DNA from 3 places in the Streptomyces sp. NPDC005566 genome. Region 3 is predicted to be linked to each of the others. Evidence: riboswitches for the same ligand, from Rfam matches in the RefSeq annotation. Region 3 holds a riboswitch; each other region holds the start of a gene.

Region 1 (7,161 bases), on a different contig from region 3:
AGGGCCGGCCGTACGGCGATGCCGTAGCGGCCGAGCAGTTCGGCTGCCTCGTCGTGGGTGAGCGGACGGCCCTTCGGATCGGGGCCGGGCCCGAGCAGCGCCTCGATCAGGGTGGCCGTCCCCGGCTCGTCGATGGTCTCGTCCAGGAACTCGGGAATCTTCCCGGGCACGGCAGCCTGCCGCCGCCACTGCGCGTACTTCACGGCCTCGGAGAGCGCCCGGACGGCCCGCTCGGCGGCCGGGTAGGCGGGGATCCGCCCGGTCCTGGGCTGCGGACCGAGCGCGTCGTCGGGCCCGTCGCCGCGTTCCGTGGTGCCGCTCGCTCCGGGCCCGGCACCGTCCCGGCCGGTGCCCTCCCGGGCTGTCGTACCGGCACGTGTCGCGTCCGGCCGCGGCGCACCGGCCGGGGGCTCTGCGCCCGACCCCCGCTCCCCCGGCTCGGTGGTCGCCGGGGTGCCTGTCGTGAACGGGGCCGGTGCCTGCGCCCCCCTCCTGGATCCGCCGGCCGGGGTGGCCGTGCTCGCGGCCGCTGCGAGGGCCTCCGCCAGGCCGCCCATTTCGACGTGCACCACGGCGACGGGCTTGGCCGGGCCGGTTGCCACCGCCTCCTGCAGGGCCGCGGCGAGCACCTCGCCTTCGCCCGTCTCCGCTTCACCGTTCTCTCCCACCCAGGGGATCGCGGTCACGATCACGGCGTCGCAGGTCTGGTCGGTGAGCGCCTCGGCCAGAGCGTCCCGGAAGTCCTGCGGTCCGGCCGCGGTCGTCAGGTCGCGCGGCGGGCGCGGGCGAAGTCCTTCGGCGAGGCAGGCGTCGTACGTGAGGAGGCCGAGCGATTCGGAGTTGCCGAGGATCGCCACCCGGGGACCGGCCGGCAAGGGCTGATCGGCGAGCAGCAGGCCCGCGTCGACCATCTCCGTGACCGTGTCGACGCGGATCACGCCGGCCTGGCGCATCAGTGCGGAGACCGTCGCGTCGGGAATCCGGCTGACGGGGACGGCGTGGCCGGGCGGGGTGGAGCCGCTGTGCCGGGCGCCCTTGACGACGACCACGGGCTTCACTGCGGCGGTCCGGCGGGCGAGCCGGGTGAACTTGCGCGGGTTGCCGAGCGACTCGAGGTAGAGGAGGGCCACATCGGTGTCCTGGTCCTCGAACCAGTACTGCAGGAAGTCGTTGCCGGAGACATCGGCCCGGTTGCCCGCGGAGATGAACGTCGAGAGCCCCGCGCCGCGCCGGTGCAGGCCGGACAGCAGGGCGATCCCGATCGCGCCGGACTGGGTGAACAGCCCGATGCGTCCGGGTGCGGGCGATTCGGGTGCGAGAGAGGCGTTCAGGCGGACGGCGTCGGAGGTGTTGATGATGCCGAAGGCGTTCGGACCGATGATCCGCATCCCGTACGAACGGGCCTGCCGGACGAGTTCGCGCTGGCGCTCCCGGCCTTCGGCGCCGCGCTCGGCGTAACCGGCGGAGAGGACGACGAGGCCCTGGACCTCGTGCTCACCGCAGTCGGCCACCGCCTCCGGTACCCGCTCGGCCGGGACGGCGACGATCGCGAGGTCGACCTGCTCGCCGATCTCGCCCACGGAGCGGTGCGCGGGCACACCGTCGACCGTGGCCTGTTCGGCGGCGAAGGACCGGTTCACCGCGTAGGTGCGCCCGGTGAAGCCCGAGCCGCGAAGGTTGCGCAGCACCGTGCGGCCCACTCCGCCCGGGGCGCGTCCGGCGCCGACCACGACGACGGATCCGGGGGCCAGCAGCCGCTGCACGGAGCGCGCCTCGGCCCGCTGTTCACGGCCGCGCTGGACGGCGAGGGACGCCGCGGTGGGTTCGAGGTCGAGCGTGAGGTGGACGGAACCGTCCTCGAAGCTGCGCTGCTGGGTGTAGCCGGCGTCCCGGAACACCTTGATCATCTTGTTGTTCGCGGGCAGCACTTCGGCGGCGAAGCGCACGATGCCGCGCTCGCGGGCAACCGCCGCGATGTGTTCGAGGAGCGCCGAAGCCACGCCGCGGCCCTGGTGGGCGTCCTGGACGAGGAAGGCGACCTCTGCCTCGTCGGCTGGTGCGGAGGCCGGTCTGCCCTGCTCGTTGATCCGGTCGAAGCGGACGGTCGCGATGAACTCTCCGCCGATCGTGACGGCCAGCCCCACCCGGTCGACGTAGTCGTGATGGGTGAAGCGGTGCACGTCCTTGGCGGAGAGACGTGGATAGGGGGCGAAGAAGCGGTAGTACTTCGACTCGTCGGAGACCTGTTCGTAGAAGCTGACCAGCCGCTCGGCATCGTCCGTGGTGATCGGCCTGATCCTGGCGGTACCACCGTCGCGGAGCACCACGTCCGCCTCCCAGTGGTCGGGGTACGCGTGATGCGGACTCTGCTCCGGCGTGGGCTCCATGGGCAAAGCCTACGGCCGCCGCACCGGTCGCGGACGGATCGCTGCGCGGGCAGTCTGAGGGAGCCGACCGGCGGTGGCGGCAGGGCAGGAGGTCGGGCACAGCAGTGCGCACTGCATGAGAGACTGGTCTAGACAACCATTGATACGTGAAGGGCAGAACCATGGCTGAGCGCCGCGTCAACGTCGGTTGGGCCGAGGGCCTGCACGCCCGCCCCGCATCCATCTTCGTCCGTGCCGCCACGGCCTCCGGCGTCCCCGTGACGATCGCCAAGGCCGACGGCAACCCGGTGAACGCCGCCTCCATGCTCGCGGTGCTCGGCCTGGGTGCCCAGGGTGGCGAGGAGATCGTGCTCGCGTCCGAGGCGGACGACGCCGAAGCCGCCCTGGACCGTCTGGCGAAGCTGGTCACCGAGGGGCTCGAGGAGCTTCCGGAGACCGTCTGATTCCGCCCGCTCCGGGCAGGAATTACTTCCTCGACAAAGCCGCGGTATCCCCATCGGGAACCGTGGCTTTCTCGTTTCCGGGAAGCCCCGGACCACCGTGACGAAGACCCGAATTCGGGCAGCATAAAGAAAGCCCTTCCGAATTCACTTCTTTGTATACGGCGCCATTGTTAATGCCGGACACCTGCGATGTTTACAGAATGTTGCGAAGTCCTCACCCGGGCCGGACCGGTCGTGCGGCCCGGCCGGTCCGTGCGCCGCAGGCGGTGGGCGGCGGTGGCCCGCTCGGCGTGCTGGGCCGCGAGCACCCTGGCCCGCTCCGCGTCACCGCGCGCCACGGCGTCCACGATGGCGCCGTGCTCGGCCCAGGAATCGGCGGGGCGGGCCGGATGCTCGACCGCGTACATCCAGGTGATCTTGTGCCTGAGCTGGGTGAGCAGCGCGATGAGGGCGGGGCTGGCCGACGCCTGGGCCAGCGTCTCGTGGAACCAGCCGCCCAGCGAGCGCAGATCCTCCCCCTCGCCCCGGCGGACCCGCTCCTGCCCCAGTCTGACCAGGCCTCGGAGCACCTTGAGGTGGGCCTCGGTACGGCGCTGGGCGGCACGCGCGGCGCCCAGCGGCTCCAGGAGCATGCGGATCTCCAGGAGGTCGGCGGCCTCCTGCTCCGTGGGCTCGGCGACGCAGGCACCGGCGTGCCGGCGGGTGACGACGAACCCCTCGGACTCCAGGGTGCGCAGTGCCTCGCGCACCGGGACGCGGGAGACCCCGTACCGACGTGCGAGCACCTCCTCGGTGAGGCGGCTGCCGCGTTCGAAGACACCGGAGACGATGTCGTCACGGATTGCCGTGCATACCGAATGCGCGGGAATGCGCATGTCCGAACCTCCGCCTTAATCCCCGCGTAACGCGGCCGATCGACGCCTGTTCTGTGACTCTATTGCAATCAGTCGCAATTTCCGATGGCGGAGCGGAATCCATGGATATCTTCCAGCCGACGAGTACTTCTCCGGCGGTTCGCGGCGGAGCAGTCCCGGGGCGCGGCACGACGAAGGCCCCGGCGGGTGCCGGGGCCTTCGGGAAGCTGTGCGGTACGAGGTCTCAGACCTGGAGACCGTGCGCTCGGAGGTAGGCGACGGGATCCATGTCGGACCCGTACTCCGGGGTGGTCCGCGCCTCGAAGTGCAGGTGCGGTCCGGTGGAGTTGCCGGTGGAGCCCGACAGGCCTATCTGCTGCCCCGAGGTGACGCTCTGTCCGACGGACACGCCGATCGAGGAGAGGTGGCCGTACTGGGTGTAGGTGCCGTCCGTCATCCGGAGCACGATGTTGTTGCCGTACGCGCCGCCCCAGCCCGCCGTGACGACGGTACCGGCGCCGACCGCGACGACGGAGCTGCCGGACGCGGCGCGGAAGTCGACGCCGGAGTGGCTGCCGGAGGACCAGAGGGCACCGCTGGACTTGTAGCCGGTGGTCACGGAGGAGCCGGCGACCGGGAGGTGGAAGGCGTTCAGCCGGGCGCGCTCGGCGGCACGGGCGGCGCGTGCCTCGGCCTCACGGACCTCCTTGGCGCGGGCTTCGGCCTTGCGCTTCGCCTCGGCCTTCGCCTTTGCCTTTGCCGCAGCTTCGGCCTTCGCCTTCGCCGCGACGTCGGCCTGGTGCTGCTGCGCCTCGGCCTGGGCGTCGATCTGCGCGGCGAGAGTGGTGTCGATGGCAACGGCCTGGGTCAGACCGGTGACGGTGAGGGCCTCGGAGTCCGCGGCGAGGGCCGGGGAGGCCGTTGCGCCGATGACGCCGGTGGTGGCCAGAGCCGCGATGCCGGCGACCTTGGCGCTCCTGCGCGTCAGGCGGCTCGGGGCACGGTGCTTCCCGGTGGCACGGGTGAACGCCATGGAGGGGCTGATCCTTTCCTTCCTTCTCGCCTACCGGGTTAGCTGACGGGTTCGGAGCAGGAAGGTCTCCTACGGATTCCCCGCCTCGTACGAGACGCGGACATCCGATTCACCCCAGGGACTACGTGGGTCCCCGGCTCCCCAGGCTCGCGCCTGACGGGGACTCGGCGATGACTGTCCGGCGCCGCGGGTGCGGCATACGTCTGGCGGACAGCCGAGCCGACGCTAGGCCGGGCGACTTTCAATCACCAAACGGACAGGTCGCTTTGTCGGACATCCCACAGGCCATACAGGAACGCATTGCACCAAATCAGACAAAAGGGAGAACCCCGGCGAGTGCGTGCTCGCCGGGGTTCGCCCTGTCCTGTTCCGTCAGCCGGTGACGACCGACACCTCGCCGATACCCAGCGCCCTCACGGGCTCCGCGATCTGCGAAGCGTCCCCCACGAGGACCGTGACCAGCCGGTCCACGGGGAACGCGTTGACCACCGCGGCCGTCGCCTCCACCGTGCCGGTCTCCGCCAGGCGCGCGTACAGCTGGGCCTGGTAGTCGTCCGGGAGGTGCTGCTCCACCTGGTCGGCGAGGGTGCCCGCGACCGATGCCGCCGTCTCGAACTTCAGCGGGGCGACCCCTACGAGGTTCTGTACGGCGGTCTCGCGCTCGGCGTCCGTCAGTCCCTCGGCCGCCAGGGTGCGCAGGACCTTCCAGAGGTCGTCCAGGGCCGCCCCGGTGGACTCCGTGTCCACGGAGCCGCTGATGGCGAGCATCGCGGCGCCGGTCGCCCCGGATGCGGATCCGGGTGCCGTCGAACGCAGCACCTGGCCGAAGGCCCGGACCCCGTAGGTGTAGCCCTTCTCCTCGCGCAGGACGCGGTCGAGACGTGAGGTGAGGGTGCCGCCCAGGCAGTACGTGCCCAGGACCTGGGCGGGCCAGACGCTGTCGTGCCGGTCGGCGCCGATCCGGCCGAGCAGCAGTTGCGTCTGCACGGCCCCGGGACGGTCCACGATCACTACCCGGCCCGTGTCGTCCGCGGTGATCGGAGGCACCGGGCGCGACTGACCGGCGTTGCCCGACCAGTCACCGATGGTGTCCGCGAGCAGCGTGTCCAGATCGACCCCGGTGAGATCACCGACGATGACGGCCGTCGCGGTGGACGGGCGGACATGGGCGTCGTAGAAGGCGCGCACGCCCGCGGCGTCGATCCGGCGCACGGTCTCCTCGGTGCCCTGGCGCGGACGCGACATCCGCGCCGTGGCAGGGAACAGCTCCTTGGAGAGCTGCTTGGCGGCACGCCGGGCGGGGTTGGCCTGCTCGTGCGGAATCTCGTCGAGCCGGTTGCCCACCAGGCGCTCCACCTCGCTCTCGGTGAACGCCGGCGCCCGCAGCGCTTCGGCGACCAGGCCGAGCGCCTTGGAGAGCCGGGAGACCGGGACCTCCAGCGAGACCCGGACACCGGGGTGGTCGGCGTGCGCGTCGAGCGTGGCACCACAACGCTCCAGCTCGGCGGCGAACTCCTCCGCGGAGTGCTTGTCGGTGCCCTCGGACAGCGCGCGCGCCATGATCGTGGCCACACCGTCCAGCCCCTCGGGCTCGGCGTCGAGCGGCGCGTCCAGGAAGATCTCCACGGCGACGACCTGCTGGCCGGGGCGGTGGCAGCGCAGCACGGTCAGGCCATTGGGCAGAGCGCCGCGATCGGGCGCGGGAAAGGCCCAGGGCCTGGCCTCGCCTGCGGTCGGCTGCGGGTGGTACTCCATCGCTACTCCAGTCACGGCGGCGTCGGTCACTTCTCGGCCCCCTCGTGGTCGTCGGTGCTGCCTGCGGCATCCTCGGCCTCGTCCGCCGGCTCGACCGGCTCGTAGACCAGGACCGCCCGGTTGTCGGGACGCAGATGCGCCTGGGCGGCCGCCTGGACCTCCTGCGCGGTGACGTCGAGCACTCGCTGCACCGCGGACAGGGCGAGCTGGGGGTCGCCGAACAGCACGGCATACCTGCACAGTTCGTCGGCGCGGCCCGCGACCGTGCCGAGCCTGTCCAGCCACTCGCGCTCCAACTGGGCCTGCGCCCGCTCCATTTCCTCGGGCGTGGGGCCTTCGGCCGCGAAACGGGCCAGCTCCTCGTCGACGGCCGTCTCGATCTGCGGCACCTCGACACCACCGGACGTCTTGACGTCCAGCCAGCCCAGGGAGGGCGCTCCGGAGAGCCTGAGCAGCCCGAATCCCGCGGCCACCGCCGTACGGTCCCGGCGGACCAGGCGGTTGTGCAGCCGGGACGACTCGCCACCGCCGAGGACGGTCAGCGCCAGGTCCGCGGCGTCACACTCACGGGTGCCGTCGTGCGGCAGCCGGTAGGCGGCCATCAGCGCACGCGCGGGAACCTCCTCGTGCACCACCTCGCGCAGCTGCTCACCGATGGTGCCGGGCAGCGTGCCGTCGCGCGGCGGCTG
Region 2 (7,161 bases), on a different contig from region 3:
TCGCGCAGCTCCTCGGTCCGCCGGTGCGCCTCCTGCGTGAGCCTCTCCTGATCGGCGATCTCGTCGCGCTGGGAGATGTACTGCCTCATCGGGTAGGCGAGGGCGACGACCAGGGAGCAGACGATCAGGGCCAGGAACGCGGCCCTGCCGGTGAGCCGGGAGCGGCGGGCCTGGCGGCGGTTCTGGGACCGGTACACGCGCGCCGCGGTCTGCTCCCCGAGCAGCCGCAGCCTGGTCGCGGTGGAGAACCGGTCGCGGTCCTTCCCGGCCATCTCGCCTCCCCATTACGCACGTCCGTCCCCGCACACGGTACGGGACCGAGTGCGGGGACGGACGGAGGCTGGTGCCCCGAAGGGCGGCTCAGCTCCTGCTGCCGGGCTCTCAGCCCTCGAAGCGGAACCGCGGGAAGGCCGAACGGCCCGCGTACACCGCGGCGTCGTCGAGGATCTCCTCGATGCGCAGCAGCTGGTTGTACTTGGCGACACGGTCCGAGCGGGCCGGGGCGCCGGTCTTGATCTGGCCGCAGTTCACGGCGACGGCGAGGTCGGCGATGGTGACGTCCTCGGTCTCACCGGAGCGGTGGGACATCATGCACTTGAAGCCGTTGCGCTGGGCCAGCTCGACGGCGTCCAAGGTCTCGGTCAGCGAACCGATCTGGTTGACCTTGACGAGCAGGGCGTTGGCCGAGCCCTCCTCGATGCCACGGGCCAGGCGCTCGGGGTTGGTGACGAACAGGTCGTCACCGACGATCTGCACCTTGCCGCCGAGCTTGTCGGTGATGACCTTCCAGCCGGCCCAGTCGTCCTCGTACAGCGGGTCCTCGATGGAGACCAGCGGGTACGCGGAGACGAGCTCCTCGTAGTACTCGGTCATCTCGGCGGCCGAGCGGGACTTGCCCTCGAACTCGTACGTGCCGTCCTTGTAGAACTCGGACGCGGCGACGTCGAGGGCGAGCGCGATGTCGCGGCCCGGGACGTAACCGGCTTCCTTGACGGCTTCGAGGATCAGGTCCAGGGCGGCGCGGTTGGACTCGAGGTTCGGGGCGAAGCCGCCCTCGTCACCGAGACCGGTGGACAGGCCCTTGGTCTTCAGGACCTTCTTCAGCGTGTGGTAGATCTCCGCGCCCCAGCGAAGGGCCTCGGAGAACGACTCGGCGCCGATCGGCGCGATCATGAACTCCTGGATGTCCACGTTGGAGTCGGCGTGCGAGCCGCCGTTCAGGATGTTCATCATCGGAACGGGCAGCAGGTGCGCGTTCGGGCCGCCGAGGTAGCGGAACAGCGGCAGGTCGGACGCCTCGGACGCGGCGTGGGCCACGGCCAGCGAGACGCCGAGGATGGCGTTGGCGCCGAGGGAGCCCTTGTTCTCGGTGGCGTCGAGGTCGAACATCGCCTGGTCGATGAGGCGCTGCTCGGTGGCGTCGTACCCGACGAGCTCCGGGCCGATCTGCTCGATGACGGCGAGGACGGCCTTCTCGACACCCTTGCCGTGGTAGCGGTTGGGGTCACCGTCGCGAAGCTCGATGGCCTCGAACGCACCGGTGGAGGCGCCGGACGGAACAGCAGCACGTCCCGTGCTGCCGTCGTCGAGGCCAACCTCGACCTCGACCGTGGGGTTTCCCCGGGAGTCGAGGATTTCCCTGGCTACGACGACGTCGATGGACGGCACGAGGCATCTCCTTCTGGGATATGACGCTGGTTGTGCAGGGTCACTGTGGCCTTGCGCCCCGAGCCTAACCGGCTCTGCCCCCTGCGTCGGCCGACCGCCCGTCCCCTGGGACGAAAAAGGACCCAAGGGCTTGCATTCCGGGCAAAGGTCCAGAAATCTACTGACCGGTAACCGCAAGAGTTGAACGATCCCGTCCGCGGTGGGCCCGTGCGGCACACCGCGGACACGACCCCGGCCCGGCGCACACGGGGGTGAGTGCGCCGGGCCGGGAGGGAACACGTCGGGTGCCGCCGGACACCCTTCCGCGGCCCTGAAGCCTTCGGGGAGGAGAGACCCGGGACTACTTCAGGTGGAGCTGCTGACCCGGGAAGATCAGGTCGGCGTCCTCGACGATGTCGTCGTTGAGCTTGAACAGCTTCTGCCAGCCGCCCTTGACCTTCTTCGCGTCGGCGATCGTGCTCAGGGTGTCGCCGGCCTTCACCTTGTACTCGCCGTCACCCTTCTTGACCTTGTCGCCGGTCGGGGTCGTGACGGTCTTCGAGGCCTCGGGGGCGGTGCGCTTCTCGCTGCGCGTGGTGGGCTGCTCGGCCTTGCGCTCCGGCTGGGCGGCCTTGTCGGCGCTCGGCGCGGCGGTGTCGACACCCGGGTCCACACCGTCGTTGGTCAGGCCGCCGGCACCGGCGCAGGCCCAGGCGCCCGGGCCCTGCAGGTCGAGAAGCTTCTCGGCTGCGGTGATCTGCTGAGCCTTGGTGGCCAGGTCGGCGCGGGCGGCGAACTGCGTACCGCCGGCGGCTGCCCAGCTGGACTGCGAGAACTGCAGACCGCCGTAGTAGCCGTTGCCGGTGTTGATGGACCAGTTGCCACCGGACTCGCACTGCGCGACGGCGTCCCACGTGGCGACGGAAGCGGCGGAGGCGCCGGTCGCACCCATCAGCGGGACGGCGACCGCGGCACCGGCGACGCCGGCCAGGGTGGCGATACGGACGGCCTTGGACGGGCGACGGTGCTTGCCCTTGCTCGAAAGCAGCATGGTTCTCCTCACCGACGCCTACGAGGTGAGCTGTCGGGTTCGGGCCTGTGAGTTGCCCGGTCGCTCGCACTGGCGAGCGACTTCACCCCGAGCCGACCCTCACCCGTCTTCCGACGGCCGGGTCCGGCACTTACCTGGGTCCCCCGCTCCTGCCTACGGCGCTTTACGCGTCGAATCCCTTCGGCCGACGGCAGGATTCGGCGTGACGGTCGAAGGTGCCCGCGGTGCGAGCGGTTCCGACCGTAAACATAGGCAACCCCCACATTCAAAGATGGACATCACGGACAATCAGCCCGTACTCGCACCGGGCGAGGGATCATTTCCGCAGGTCGGAGGCGTCGTCGGCGAACCCGGCGGGCGAGACGCGTGAGTTGACGCAAAGAGACCCATGTCTCACTTAGACATAAGTGGACATAGGCCTCTGAACTGCCCCCGCTTTTGGGGTGTTTTCCCGAATTGGATCAGTTGCCGACAGCGGCTTCCGCACCGGCCTCGGCGCTCTTCTCGTCCGCCTGGGCGCCCAGGTCGAGACCCAGGTCGAGGTTCTGCCCGGGAAGGATCAGGTCCGGGTCGGAGCCCAGCTCGTCCTTGTTCGCCTCGTAGAGCGCCGTCCAGCCGCCGGGCAGCTCCTGCGCGTCCGCGATCGCCCAGAGGTTGTCTCCGGTGCGGACGGTGTAGGTGCCGTCGCCGCCCTTGCGCGCTTCGGCGTCACCGCGCGACGCGTGCCGACCGGACTCGCGCCCGTCCGTCGAGCCCGCACCGGCGCTCGCCTCCGGGGCCGGAGTGCCGCGGTGCTTACCGCCCGGCGCTTCCGTCGATCCGTCGGAGGCCTCGGACGTCTCGGGCGAGGGAGAGGAGTCGGACGTGTCGGATCCGGTCGACTTGTCGACCTTGCCGGTATCGCCACCCCTGCTGTCCGTGTTCCTGTTCCCGCTCGCGTTGTCCGACGCATCGGACGAGGGGGTGTCCGACGCGTCGCCGGACGGGGTCGCGTCGTCCGACGGCTCGGTGGTCGGCTCACTGCCCGGGTCGACACCCGGGAGCGTGTTGTCGAGTGCGAGTCCGGAGATCACCGCGCAGCTGGCCCACGCCGTCACCCCCTGGTCGTCGAGCACCTTCTCCGCCACGGATATCTGCTGCGAGCGGCTGGCCAGGTCGGCGCGGGGCGCGAACGCCGTGCCGCCGTAGGCCGACCAGGTGTCCTGCGAGAGCTGCAGGCCGCCGTAGTAGCCGTTGCCGAGGTCGGCGCTCCACATGCCACCGCTCTCGCACTCGGCGACCCGGTCCCAGGTCGAGGCGTCGGCTGCGTGCGCACCCGTTGCGCCGAGCAGCGGGATGGCGATGGCCGACCCTGTGACGCCTGCGGCGACGACGATGGCGGGTGCCTGCCGAGGGCGACGGTGTCTGCCGTTCGCGGAGCCCATGGGATTGCCTTCCGTGTGACTGACGTGTGACTGGTGAGTCGAACGGTGAACCTAGCCGCACTCGAACGTGTGTCACAAGTCGATGCAGCGGAGATCACGTGAAAGTCACAGAGTTGACAGAGTGTCACTTTTTCCGAGCGGCGTCCCGGGACCGAACTCCACAGGAAGAGTGCGCAGTCCACGCATGATGAGCCCGCCCCGCCAGCGCAAATCGGTAGGTTCTGCAGCGAGCCGCAGGTCGGGGAGGCGTCGCAGCAGCGTCGCCAATGCCGCCCGGCCCTCCAGCCTGGCCAGCGGTGCACCCAGGCAGTAGTGGATGCCGTGCCCGTACCCGAGGTGCTGATTGTCACTCCGTGCGAGATCCAGCGTGTCCGCATCGCGGAAGCGCTCCGGGTCCCGGTCGGCGGCGGCGAGCACCACGAGAACGGGGTCCCCGGCCCCGATGCGCTGTCCGCCCAGCGTCACGGGTTCCGTGGCGTACCTCCAGGTGGCGAGCTCCACCGGACCGTCGTACCGCAGCAACTCCTCGATCCCCGTGGCCAGCAGCTCCGTCTCCCCCGCCTCGATCGAGCGCTGGAGCAGCTCGCGCTGTTCCGGGTTGCGGAGCAGCGCGTAGGTGCCGTTGCCGATGAGGTTGACCGTGGTCTCGAAGCCGGCGAACAGCAGGATGAAGGCCATCGCCGCGGCTTCGTTCTCGGTCAGGTGCTCGCCGTGGTCACTTGCCCGGATCAGTCCCGAGATCAGGTCGTCGCCGGGATTCTCCCGTTTGCGGTGGATGAGTTCGGCAAGGTAGCCGCGCATCTTCTTGACCGACCTGGCCACTCCGCCGCGCGGACCGCCGCCGTGCCTGATCATCATGCCCGCCCAGTCCCGGAAGTCGTCCTGGTCCTCCGGGGGCACCCCCAGCAGGTCACAGATCGCGTAGATGGGGAGCGGGAAGGCGAAGTCGTGGATGAGGTCCGCCTTCCCCTCCTCGATGAACGTGTCGATGAGGCGGTCCGTCAGCTCCTGCACGCGGGGCGCGAACTCCGCGACGCGGCGCGGGGTGAACGCCTTGGTGACGAGCCGGCGCAGGCGGGTGTGGTCCGGCGGGTCGATGTTCAGGAGGTGCGTCATCAGGTCCGCCTGGCGCTCCCCCGGGATGCCCGTCTTCCCCTTGGCGTTCGCCGGCCCGGCGTGGTGCGCCGGGTTCTTGGAGAGCCGGGTGTCGGCGAGGGCCTGCTTGGCATCCGCGTACCGGGTCACCAGCCAGGCCTCGACTCCGCTGGGCAGCGCGGTGCGGTGCACGGGGCTGTGCTCGCGGAGCCAGGCGTAGGCGGGGTACGGGTCGGTGGCGAACTCCCACGTGAAGAGTTCGGGTGCTTCGGACGCTGCGTCCTGCGTTGCTTCGGACGCTGCGTCCTGCGTCGCGTCGGGCGCTGCGTTCTGCGTCGCGTCGGGCGCGGGGGTGTCGGCGGGGCTGTCGTTCACTCCTCGACGTTATCCGGAGCGCCCCCGTGCCCCTCCACCGCCCGGATCGCGTCCCGGTAGGTACGGGCGGCGGCCCGCAGGGCTGCCTCCGGGTCCGTGCCGTCCTGTTCGGCGCGTACGGCGAGGGCGAGAAGCCGGTAGCCGACCGAGTCTCCCTCCGGAAGCGCGACATCGAGCCCGGCGGCACGGGCCCGGCTGCCCAGCTTGGCGGCCAGGGCCAGACCGGGCTGGCCCAGCGGCACCCCGTCGGTGACCGAATCGCGCTGCTTCTCGATCGCCTTGGTCCGCAGCCAGTGCGCGTGGACGTCCTCCGGGGTCTCCGCGGTCGCGTCGCCGAAGACATGCGGATGACGGTGGATCAGCTTCTCGACGATCGTCGCCGCGACATCGTCGATGGCGAAGGGCTCGTCCGGGTCCTCCTGCGCGATCCGGGCGTGGAAGACGACCTGGAGCAGAACGTCCCCGAGCTCCTCGCGCAGCTCCTCGCGGTCACCGTACTCGATGGCCTCGACCAGTTCGTACGCCTCCTCGATGGCGTACTTCGCGAGTCCCTTGTGCGTCTTCTGCGAGGTCCACGGGCATTCCCGCCTGATCCGGTCCATGACCTGGACCAGATCGAGGAGCCGGGCGCCCGGCAGGTCGTAGGAGCCGGGCAGCAGTTCCAGGTCCGGCATCTGCACCCGGCCCGAACCGCCGAGCCGGGCCAGGCCGTCGGTGAGCGGCTGATTGCCCTCGCCGCCCACGAGGACCACCACGGTCCGGCCGGCCGCGCAGGCGTCGACGAGTTCCTCGGCCGACGGTGCGACGTGCTCGACCATGATTCCGGCCTCGCGCAGATACGGCAGTTGCGGATGGTCCCGCTCGGCGCAGAGCACCCCGTCGGCGGCCTGCAGCGTCTGCCAGGCGGGCCAGGACAGCAGACCGGGCGCGACCCGGTGGCTGGCGGTGAGCAGGACGATACGGCCGGGGGCTTCAGCGTTCACCCTCCGAACCTACCCCGGCCGGGACCCTCCCGGTCCTGGCTCCCGGCCCCGCCCCCCGGTCAGGCGCCCGACTGGGGTTCCTGCGCCTGGAACTTGGTGACCTGGTTGATCCACGGAGCCTTGTAGGTGCTCAGCTGCACCTTCTTGTCGTCCCAGGTGCCGAAGCGCGGGTTGACGTCGACGTGCAGGGCCTTCGACGCCTTGGTGAGAGCCTCGCCGACGGCCTGCTGCCCGGCGGGCGTCTGCAGGTCGGCGCCGAGCGCCTGGGCCAGCTTCGGCAGCTGGACCTCCTTGCGCAGATCGTCCTCGATCTGGTCCGGGGCGACCCAGCGCTGCTCCAGCATCATGGTCTGCAGGCCCGTGTCACCACCGGACTGCGCGGCAGCCGCCTGGCGGATCTGCTGGATCTCCTTGCGGCTGACGGTCACCCCCGCGTCCTTCGCGGCCCGGTCCAGGACCATGCCGAACACGATCCCGTGCAGCTTGGCCCGGGTGAGCTGCCCGGACTTCTGCACCAGCTGTGCGGACCCCTTCGAGCCCTCCTGCGCAGTGCGCACCTCCGCCGCCTGCTCCTGGACCGTGGACA
Region 3 (7,161 bases):
TCGTCCGTGATGCGGTCGAAGAAGGCGCCGCGCCAGTACCACTGGAGGCCCGCGGGGATCAGCTCGTCGAACAGGGTCTGCAGCGCCGGGTAGGGCATCGGCGCCGTGAAGTGGAAGGCGGGCGTCCCCGGTTCGTTCACGACCGCGAGGGTGTCGCCCAGGGCGTCGGGGTCCGCCGTCGAGGACCAGACGACGCCGCACACCTTCTGTCCGTGGAGCTCCTCCGGGAACGGGGGCGCGGGCGGGACGGTCATCGACGCGAAGAAACCGTAGAGGTCGTCGGGCGCCTGCGGCAGGAACTCGCGGTACCACCGCATGACGTCGGGGAGGAGGTCCAGCGGCCACACGGTGATGCCGGCCCCCACGGTGTCCACGGGGTGCAGCTCGAAGTCGAACGACGTCACGATGCCGAAGTTCCCGCCGCCGCCGCGCAGCGCCCAGAACAGGTCGGCGTTCTCGCTCGCGTTCGTCGTGACGAAGCCGCCGTCGGCCAGGACGACGTCGGCGGACACCAGATTGTCCGCGGTGAGGCCGTACTTGCGGGTGAGGTAGCCGTGTCCGCCGCCGAGGGTGAGGCCCCCGACTCCCGTCGTGGACATGATGCCCGCCGGGGTTCCGAGGCCGAACGCGTGGGCGGCGTGGTCGAGGTCGCCCAGTTTCGCCCCGCCGTCGACCTGCGCGGTCTGGGTGGCGGGGTCGACGCGTACGCCGCGCATCGGCGACAGGTCGATCGTGACGGCGTCGTCGGCGAGGCAGAGACCGGGGCCGCTGTGTCCGCCGCCCAGCACTGCCACATCGAGGCCGTGCGTGCGTACGAAGTCGACGGCTGCCATGACGTCCGCCGTGTCGTGGCACCGGACCACGGCGGCCGGTCTCCGGTCGATCATGGCGTTGTAGATCGTGCGGGCCCGTGTGTACTCCGGGTCGTCCGGGCCGATGACCGGGCCGCGCAGTTCGGTCCGCATCGTTTCGAGTGTGGTGCCGTCCATGACCGTCTCCTTGTCGAAGCGTGTGCCGCACCCGCCCGGTCTGCCTGTGCAGGGCCTTCGGTGCGGGTTCGCGCCGGCGCTCCGGCAGCCTCGGTCGCAAGCGGAAGCGGACACCGCAGGACTGATGGATCCAGCGTCCCGCCGCTGGCGGAGCCGCGCATTCCGGCCTGCCCGCGGCCACGGGGGCATACGCACCGTGCCGCAGATCCTCCGGGCGCCCGGACACTCCGTCGTCCGGGCGGCACCGGGCCCGGTGCCGGGGTCGCGGCGACAAGTGGTCGGAACCCCGTCGCGGATGGCGTAGTGTTGCACTCACAACGACGCGGGGTGGAGCAGCTCGGTAGCTCGCTGGGCTCATAACCCAGAGGTCGCAGGTTCAAATCCTGTCCCCGCTACTGAACGACAGAGGCCCGGATCCTTTCGAGGATCCGGGCCTCTGTCGTATGCCTCCGTACGCCACGGTTGCCGTGCTTGACCTTGACGCAACGTAAAGATCTAGCGTTCTCGGCATGGAGTGGTCCATCCAGGAAATCGCCAGGAAAGCCGGCACCACGAGCCGAACGCTCCGGCACTACGGAGATCTCGGTCTCCTCGTGCCGAGCCGGATCGGGTCCAACGGCTACCGCTACTACGACCAGGACGCCCTCGTCCGGCTGCAGCGCATCCTGCTGTTGCGGGAACTGGGCCTTTCGCTGCCCGCCATCAAGGACGTACTCGAGGGGCAGCGGGACACGTCGGTGGCGCTCCGGGCGCATCTGCGCCTGCTGGAGCAGGAGCGGGAGCGCATCGGGCGGCAGATCGCCTCGGTGCGGACCACTCTCCACAAGACCGAGGAGGGAAGAGAGCTCATGGCCGAGGAAGTGTTCGACGGCTTTGATCACACGGTGTACGAGCAGGAGGTCACCGAGCGCTGGGGCCGGGACGCGTACGAGAAGGGCGACCGGTGGTGGCGCTCGCTGAGCCGGGCGGAGCGCGACAGCTTCCAGGCCGCGCACGAGGCCATCGCCCGTGACTACGGGCAGGCCAGGGCGGCGGGCATGGACCCGGCCGACGAGCCGGTGCAGGACATCGCGCGGCGGCACTGCGCGTGGCTGTCGGTGACCACGACGGCCACCCGGTCGTACGTGATCGGCCTGGGGGAGATGTACGTCGCCGATCCCCGCTTCGGGAAGAACTACGATCGGTACGGAGACGGCACCGCCGTCTTCGTACGGGATGCACTGACGATCTACGCGCAGCGCAGGCTCTCCGACTGACCATCGGGGCGCGGCGCTCGGCGCTCCTCCCTTTGGCCGACGACGAGTCGCCTCACGGCGCGGCTCCGGCCAGCCTGGGTGGAGCGCGGTACCGTCCGCAGCCGTGGGCGGACCGGGCAGGAGTGCACAGGTGGGGAAGCGGGAGAGGCGGCGCGGCGGAGCTGCTGGAGGTGCCCGCACGCGGCGGTTCGTACGTCTGCTGCCCGCTCTGATGATCGCGGCCGGGCTGGTCTTCGACCTCGCTACGCCGCCCGAGGTCAGTGCCGTCCCCCTGTTCGCGGCGGCCCCGCTGATCGCCGCACCGTTCTTCTCGCTGGCGAGCACGATCCGTACGGCTGTGGCCGCGATCCTGACGGTCCTGGCCATCCGGTTGTACGACGACACCATCTCGGACGTCGCCCCGGTCACCGAGCTGATCACCCTGGTCACCGTTTCCGCGCTCGCCGTCGTCATCAACGGCGTCGTCCGGCGCAGCAACGAGCAGCTGGCCTCCGCCCGGGTCATCGCGGAGACCGCGATGCGCGCGGTGCTCCCGACACCGGAGGACCGGATCGGCGGGCTGCTGGTTGCGGCGCGGTACGAGGCGGCGCAGGCGGACGAGTTCGTCGGCGGTGACCTGTTCGCCGTCGCGGACACCCCGCACGGGGTGCGGCTGGTCGTCGGGGACGTACGGGGCAAGGGGCTGGCCGCCGTGGAGGCGGTGGCCGTGGTGATCGGGGCGTTCCGGGAGGCCGCCGAGCAGGAGCTGTCGCTGGAGGGCGTGGCGCAGCGGCTGGAGCGGGCGCTGGCGCGGGAGGGGACACGGCGCGGCGGGCTCGACTCCATGGAGGGGTTCGTCACCGCCGTGCTCGCCGAGATCCCGGTGGGTTCGGGCAGGCTGCGGATCGTCAACCGCGGCCACCCCGAGCCGATCCTGCTGCACACGGACGGGGCGCTCGAGGTGCTGGCGCCGACCGCGCCCGCGCTGCCGATCGGGATGGACCTGGGGGTGTGGCCGGACCGGTCGGACGAGTGGGAGCTGCCTGCCGGGGCGACGCTCCTGGTGTTCACGGACGGCCTCTCCGAAGCGCGGGACGCGGACGGGGTCTTCTACGACCCGGCGGCCCGGCTGCGCGGCCGGATCTTCCCGGGGCCCGACGAACTGCTCTCGGCGCTCACCGACGACGTGCGGCTCCACACGGGGGGCCATGCCGTGGACGACATGGCGCTGCTCGCGGTCGGCCGGCCCGCCCGGGGGCAGCCGGAGCGGCGGACGACTGTGAAGATCGTGGGGCGAGGCGATGGATGAGCGGTTGCCACGGTGTGTAGTCGAAGGACGCCGCTCCGCATAACATGTGATGCAACGTCAGAAACTGATGCCCCGGCGGGGAATACTCAACTCGCCCGTTTCGGACCGTTAATTCCATGAAAGTCCACGTCAAAGCCGTGAATGATCAACGGGAACAGCTTGGAATCGGGCCCGTGTGTCTATTAACGTTCGATAACGCAGCGCGGTTGTCCCAGTCGTCGCAAGAGGCGGCACCGTGCGCGAGCGCCGAATTCCGCAAGGAAACCGGGGAACCACCTACATGGGGTGAATCGGACACCTGTGTCTCGTGAGAGGCAGAGGGGCCCGTAGGAGACCTTCCTGCTCCGAACCCGTCAGCTAACCCGGTAGGCGAGAAGGAAGGAAAGGAGTGCGCCCACGTGGCGTCCAATCAGCCTGCCCCCGAGGCCCCGTCACCCTTCAGGTCCGACAGCTTCGGTGACGAGGGCAGGACATGGGAGGAATGGAACCCCACCGAGGAGTCCATCCGTCCCGTACGCGGCAGGCACCGCGTAGCCAAGCAGCGTGGCCTCGCCCGTAGCTCCACCGTCCTCGGTGTCGGCGTCATCGCGGCCGTCGGCGCGGGTGGCATGGCCACTGCGCAGAGCAAGCCGCCGGTCTCCATTTCCCTTCCCGATTCCATCGCGGACAATCTCCCCGACGCCAAGTCCCTGCCCGGCGTGAGCGCGTTCATGTCGGACGACTCCGCGGACAACGGCACCGTCGCCACGGCCTCCCCGCTCACCACCGCCGGCATCACGGCCGCCGAGGCCGAGCAGGGCACGAGCAACGCCGGTGAGGCGCTGCGCGCCCGCATCCTCCAGCAGGCCGAGCAGCAGCAGGCCGGAGCCGAGGCCGAGGCCAAGGCCGCGGAGGAGAAGGCGGCAGCCGAGGAGGCGGCCGCCAAGGCCGCGAAGCAGCAGAGCGACGCCGAGGCGAAGGCCGCCGCCGAGAAGAAGGCTGCGGAGATCGCGGCGAAGAAGAAGGCCGAGGCCGAGCGCCTCGCCAAGCTCGCCGCCAGCTACGCCCTCCCGACCTCCTCGTACACGATCACCTCGACCTTCGGCCAGGCCGGTTCGATGTGGTCCTCCGGCTACCACACCGGTCTCGACTTCGCGGCGCCTACGGGCACCCCGATCAAGGCTGTGCACAGCGGCACGGTGAAGTCGGCGGGCTGGTCGGGTTCGTACGGGTACCACACCGTCATCGAGCTGGACGACGGTACGGAGATCTCGTACAGCCACCAGTCCTCGATGGACGTCACCGCCGGCCAGCGGGTCACCACCGGTGAGACCATCGGCCGCGTGGGCGCCACCGGCAATGTGACCGGCCCTCACCTCCACCTGGAGGTCCACACCGCGGACGGCTCGGGCATCGACCCGATGAGCTGGCTGCGCAGCAAGGGCCTCTCCATCTGAGTACTCCCGGTCCGAGGGCTCCGCGGCGCTTCCGCCGAGCCCTCGCCGGTTCTCCGTGCTGCTCGGAGGTGCTTCCGTCGGGCCTTCCCCGGTTCTCCGCCGAGCGTTCGCGCGGGCGGGCGGCTTCCCCGGTTCTCCGCCGAGCGTTCGCGCGGGCGGACGGGTCAGCTGAACCCCGGCGGACGGCCCACCTGAACTCCGGCGGCCCTGGCGCACCCCCCCGACGTCAGGGCTGCCGGTCTGCCCGTGGTCCGCATCCATCGGAATAGTCGCCTGAGCGGACTGGTTTGTTCCAGGTATGACTTCACTCCGCACACTCGGTTCCTCGAGCCTCCAGGTCTTCCCGCTCGCACTGGGCGGCAACGTCTTCGGCTGGACGGCCGATGAGGACGGGTCCTTCGCCGTCCTGGACGCGTACGCCGCGGCCGGCGGCAACTTCATCGACACGGCCGACTCGTACTCCGCCTGGGCCCCGGGCAACGAAGGCGGCGAGTCGGAGACGCTCGTCGGCAAGTGGCTCGCGTCGCGCTCCAACCGCTCCGACATCGTCGTCGCCACGAAGGTCGGCGCCCACCCCGAGTTCAAGGGGCTCGCCGGCGCGACCATCAAGGGCGCCGCCGAGGCCTCGCTGCGCCGGCTCGGCACCGACCACATCGACCTCTACTACACGCACTTCGACGACGAGACCGTCCCCGTGGAGGAGATCATCACCGCGCTCGACCAGCTGGTGAAGGAGGGCAAGGTGCGTGAGATCGCCGCTTCCAACATCAGCCCCGAGCGGCTCCGGGCCTCCCTGGAGTTCTCCGAGCGCGAGGGCCTCGCCCGCTACGTCGCGCTGCAGCCGCACTACAACCTCGTCTCGCGCGACACCTACGAGGGCGAGCTCCAGGACACGGCGGCGAAGGCGGGCCTCGCCGCCGTCCCGTACTTCGCACTGGCCTCGGGCTTCCTCACCGGCAAGTACCGGCCCGGCACAGCGGTCGACAGCGCGCGGGCCGACGGCGCGGCCAGGCACCTGGAGTCGGAACGCGGCCGCAAGGTGCTCGCGGCGCTCGACAGGGCGGCCCAGGAGCACGACGCGGAGATCGCCACGGTCGCGCTGGCCTGGCTTGCCGCCCGGCCGACCGTCGCCGCGCCGATCGCGTCCGCCCGCACGGTCGGGCAGGTGCCCGCATTGGTGGCGGTGGCAGACCTGCGGCTGACCGACGAGGACCTCGCGGACCTCACCGAAGCATCCGCCTGACACCTCGCCCGGTTACGCGGGGGGTGGCCGGCCGTTCTGCTGGTGACCGTCGTGCAGATACGGGTTGTACCCGCCGTAGTGCCGGTGGGGTGCGGGGAGCTGCTGCGGATACGGGGCGGGCCGCTGCTGGTACGGGTCCGGCTGCGGGAACCTGCGGGGGGACGGAACCGCGGCCGGGCCCATGGACGCCGCGCCGCGCAGGGCCCGGTACCGGCCCGTCGCGTGGGCCGCGTACGTCAGGGCAGGGCCGGCGACCTCCCGGCGCTGCCACAGGTGGTGCAGCAGCTCCTGCTCGCGCTCGGCGAAGTCCGGGCCGGGTGTGTCGCGGCGGGCTCTCCGGCGCAGCACCGCCAGGGAGGTCGCGAACGCCTCGTACTCCGCGACCTCCTGTGCCGCTGCCTTGCCCCGGGCCCGGTCGGAGGTTCCGTGCCAGTGCCGTGCCATGTCGCGGGCCATGCCCCTGGCCCGCATCGAGGCGAGTGCCAGGGGTTCGGCGGGCGTCAGCCAGCCGGCCGCCGCGTAGACGGGCAGCTCGGTGGCCAGGGTGCGCAGTTCGTGTTGGCGCGTCCAGACGGCCAGCCAGGTCACCAGGCCGAAGGCCGGCATCATGAACACCCCGTACACCGCGTAGAAGCCGTACGGGCCGAAGGCCGACGAGCCGTTCCACAGGGCGTGCATCCCCATGGCGAGGAGCAGGCCGAGGACCGGCAGCAGGATCCGGCGCACCCGGTGGCGCCGCCCGGCCACTGCCGCGATCCCGAAGCCGATGCCGGTGAGCACGGTGAACAGGGGGTGCGCGAACGGCGACATGACCACCCGTACGAAGAAGGTCCCTGCCGTCACCGACGCGAGGCCCGTGGTGCCCAGCTGCTGGTCCTCGCCGAAGGCGTTGCCCAGGTAGAGGATGTTCTCGGTGAAGGCGAAGCCGGTCGCGGTGAATCCGCCGACC

What was found. A riboswitch is a leader RNA that binds a small molecule or an ion and turns the genes downstream of it on or off. The one in region 3 is predicted to bind cyclic di-AMP.
Region 1: linked by a shared signal. The riboswitch ahead of ABZS61_RS28540 (M23 family metallopeptidase) and the one ahead of ABZS61_RS22005 (M23 family metallopeptidase) in region 3 are both predicted to bind cyclic di-AMP.
Region 2: linked by a shared signal. The riboswitch ahead of ABZS61_RS09645 (transglycosylase family protein) and the one ahead of ABZS61_RS22005 (M23 family metallopeptidase) in region 3 are both predicted to bind cyclic di-AMP.

The regions. Positions count from the first base shown of each region.
Region 1 is NZ_JBEXDB010000020.1:108,886-116,046, reverse strand. It holds gene ABZS61_RS28555 (GNAT family N-acetyltransferase) at 1-2,387, opposite strand, end outside; gene ABZS61_RS28550 (HPr family phosphocarrier protein) at 2,549-2,830, shown strand; gene ABZS61_RS28545 (GntR family transcriptional regulator) at 3,001-3,705, opposite strand; gene ABZS61_RS28540 (M23 family metallopeptidase) at 3,929-4,717, opposite strand; cyclic di-AMP (ydaO/yuaA leader) riboswitch at 4,730-4,897, opposite strand; gene ABZS61_RS28535 (pitrilysin family protein) at 5,090-6,472, opposite strand; gene ABZS61_RS28530 (pitrilysin family protein) at 6,499-7,161, opposite strand, start outside.
Region 2 is NZ_JBEXDB010000005.1:105,080-112,240, forward strand. It holds gene ABZS61_RS09635 (septum formation initiator family protein) at 1-272, opposite strand, end outside; gene eno (phosphopyruvate hydratase) at 382-1,668, opposite strand; gene ABZS61_RS09645 (transglycosylase family protein) at 2,009-2,698, opposite strand; cyclic di-AMP (ydaO/yuaA leader) riboswitch at 2,699-2,869, opposite strand; gene ABZS61_RS09650 (transglycosylase family protein) at 3,160-4,122, opposite strand; gene ABZS61_RS09655 (cytochrome P450) at 4,228-5,592, opposite strand; gene ABZS61_RS09660 (nucleoside triphosphate pyrophosphohydrolase) at 5,589-6,575, opposite strand; gene ABZS61_RS09665 (SurA N-terminal domain-containing protein) at 6,635-7,161, opposite strand, start outside.
Region 3 is NZ_JBEXDB010000013.1:224,197-231,357, forward strand. It holds gene ABZS61_RS21985 (FAD-binding oxidoreductase) at 1-989, opposite strand, end outside; tRNA gene ABZS61_RS21990 (tRNA-Met) at 1,311-1,384, shown strand; gene ABZS61_RS21995 (MerR family transcriptional regulator) at 1,499-2,245, shown strand; gene ABZS61_RS22000 (PP2C family protein-serine/threonine phosphatase) at 2,376-3,533, shown strand; cyclic di-AMP (ydaO/yuaA leader) riboswitch at 3,768-3,920, shown strand; gene ABZS61_RS22005 (M23 family metallopeptidase) at 3,932-4,969, shown strand; gene ABZS61_RS22010 (aldo/keto reductase) at 5,268-6,212, shown strand; gene ABZS61_RS22015 (PrsW family intramembrane metalloprotease) at 6,225-7,161, opposite strand, start outside.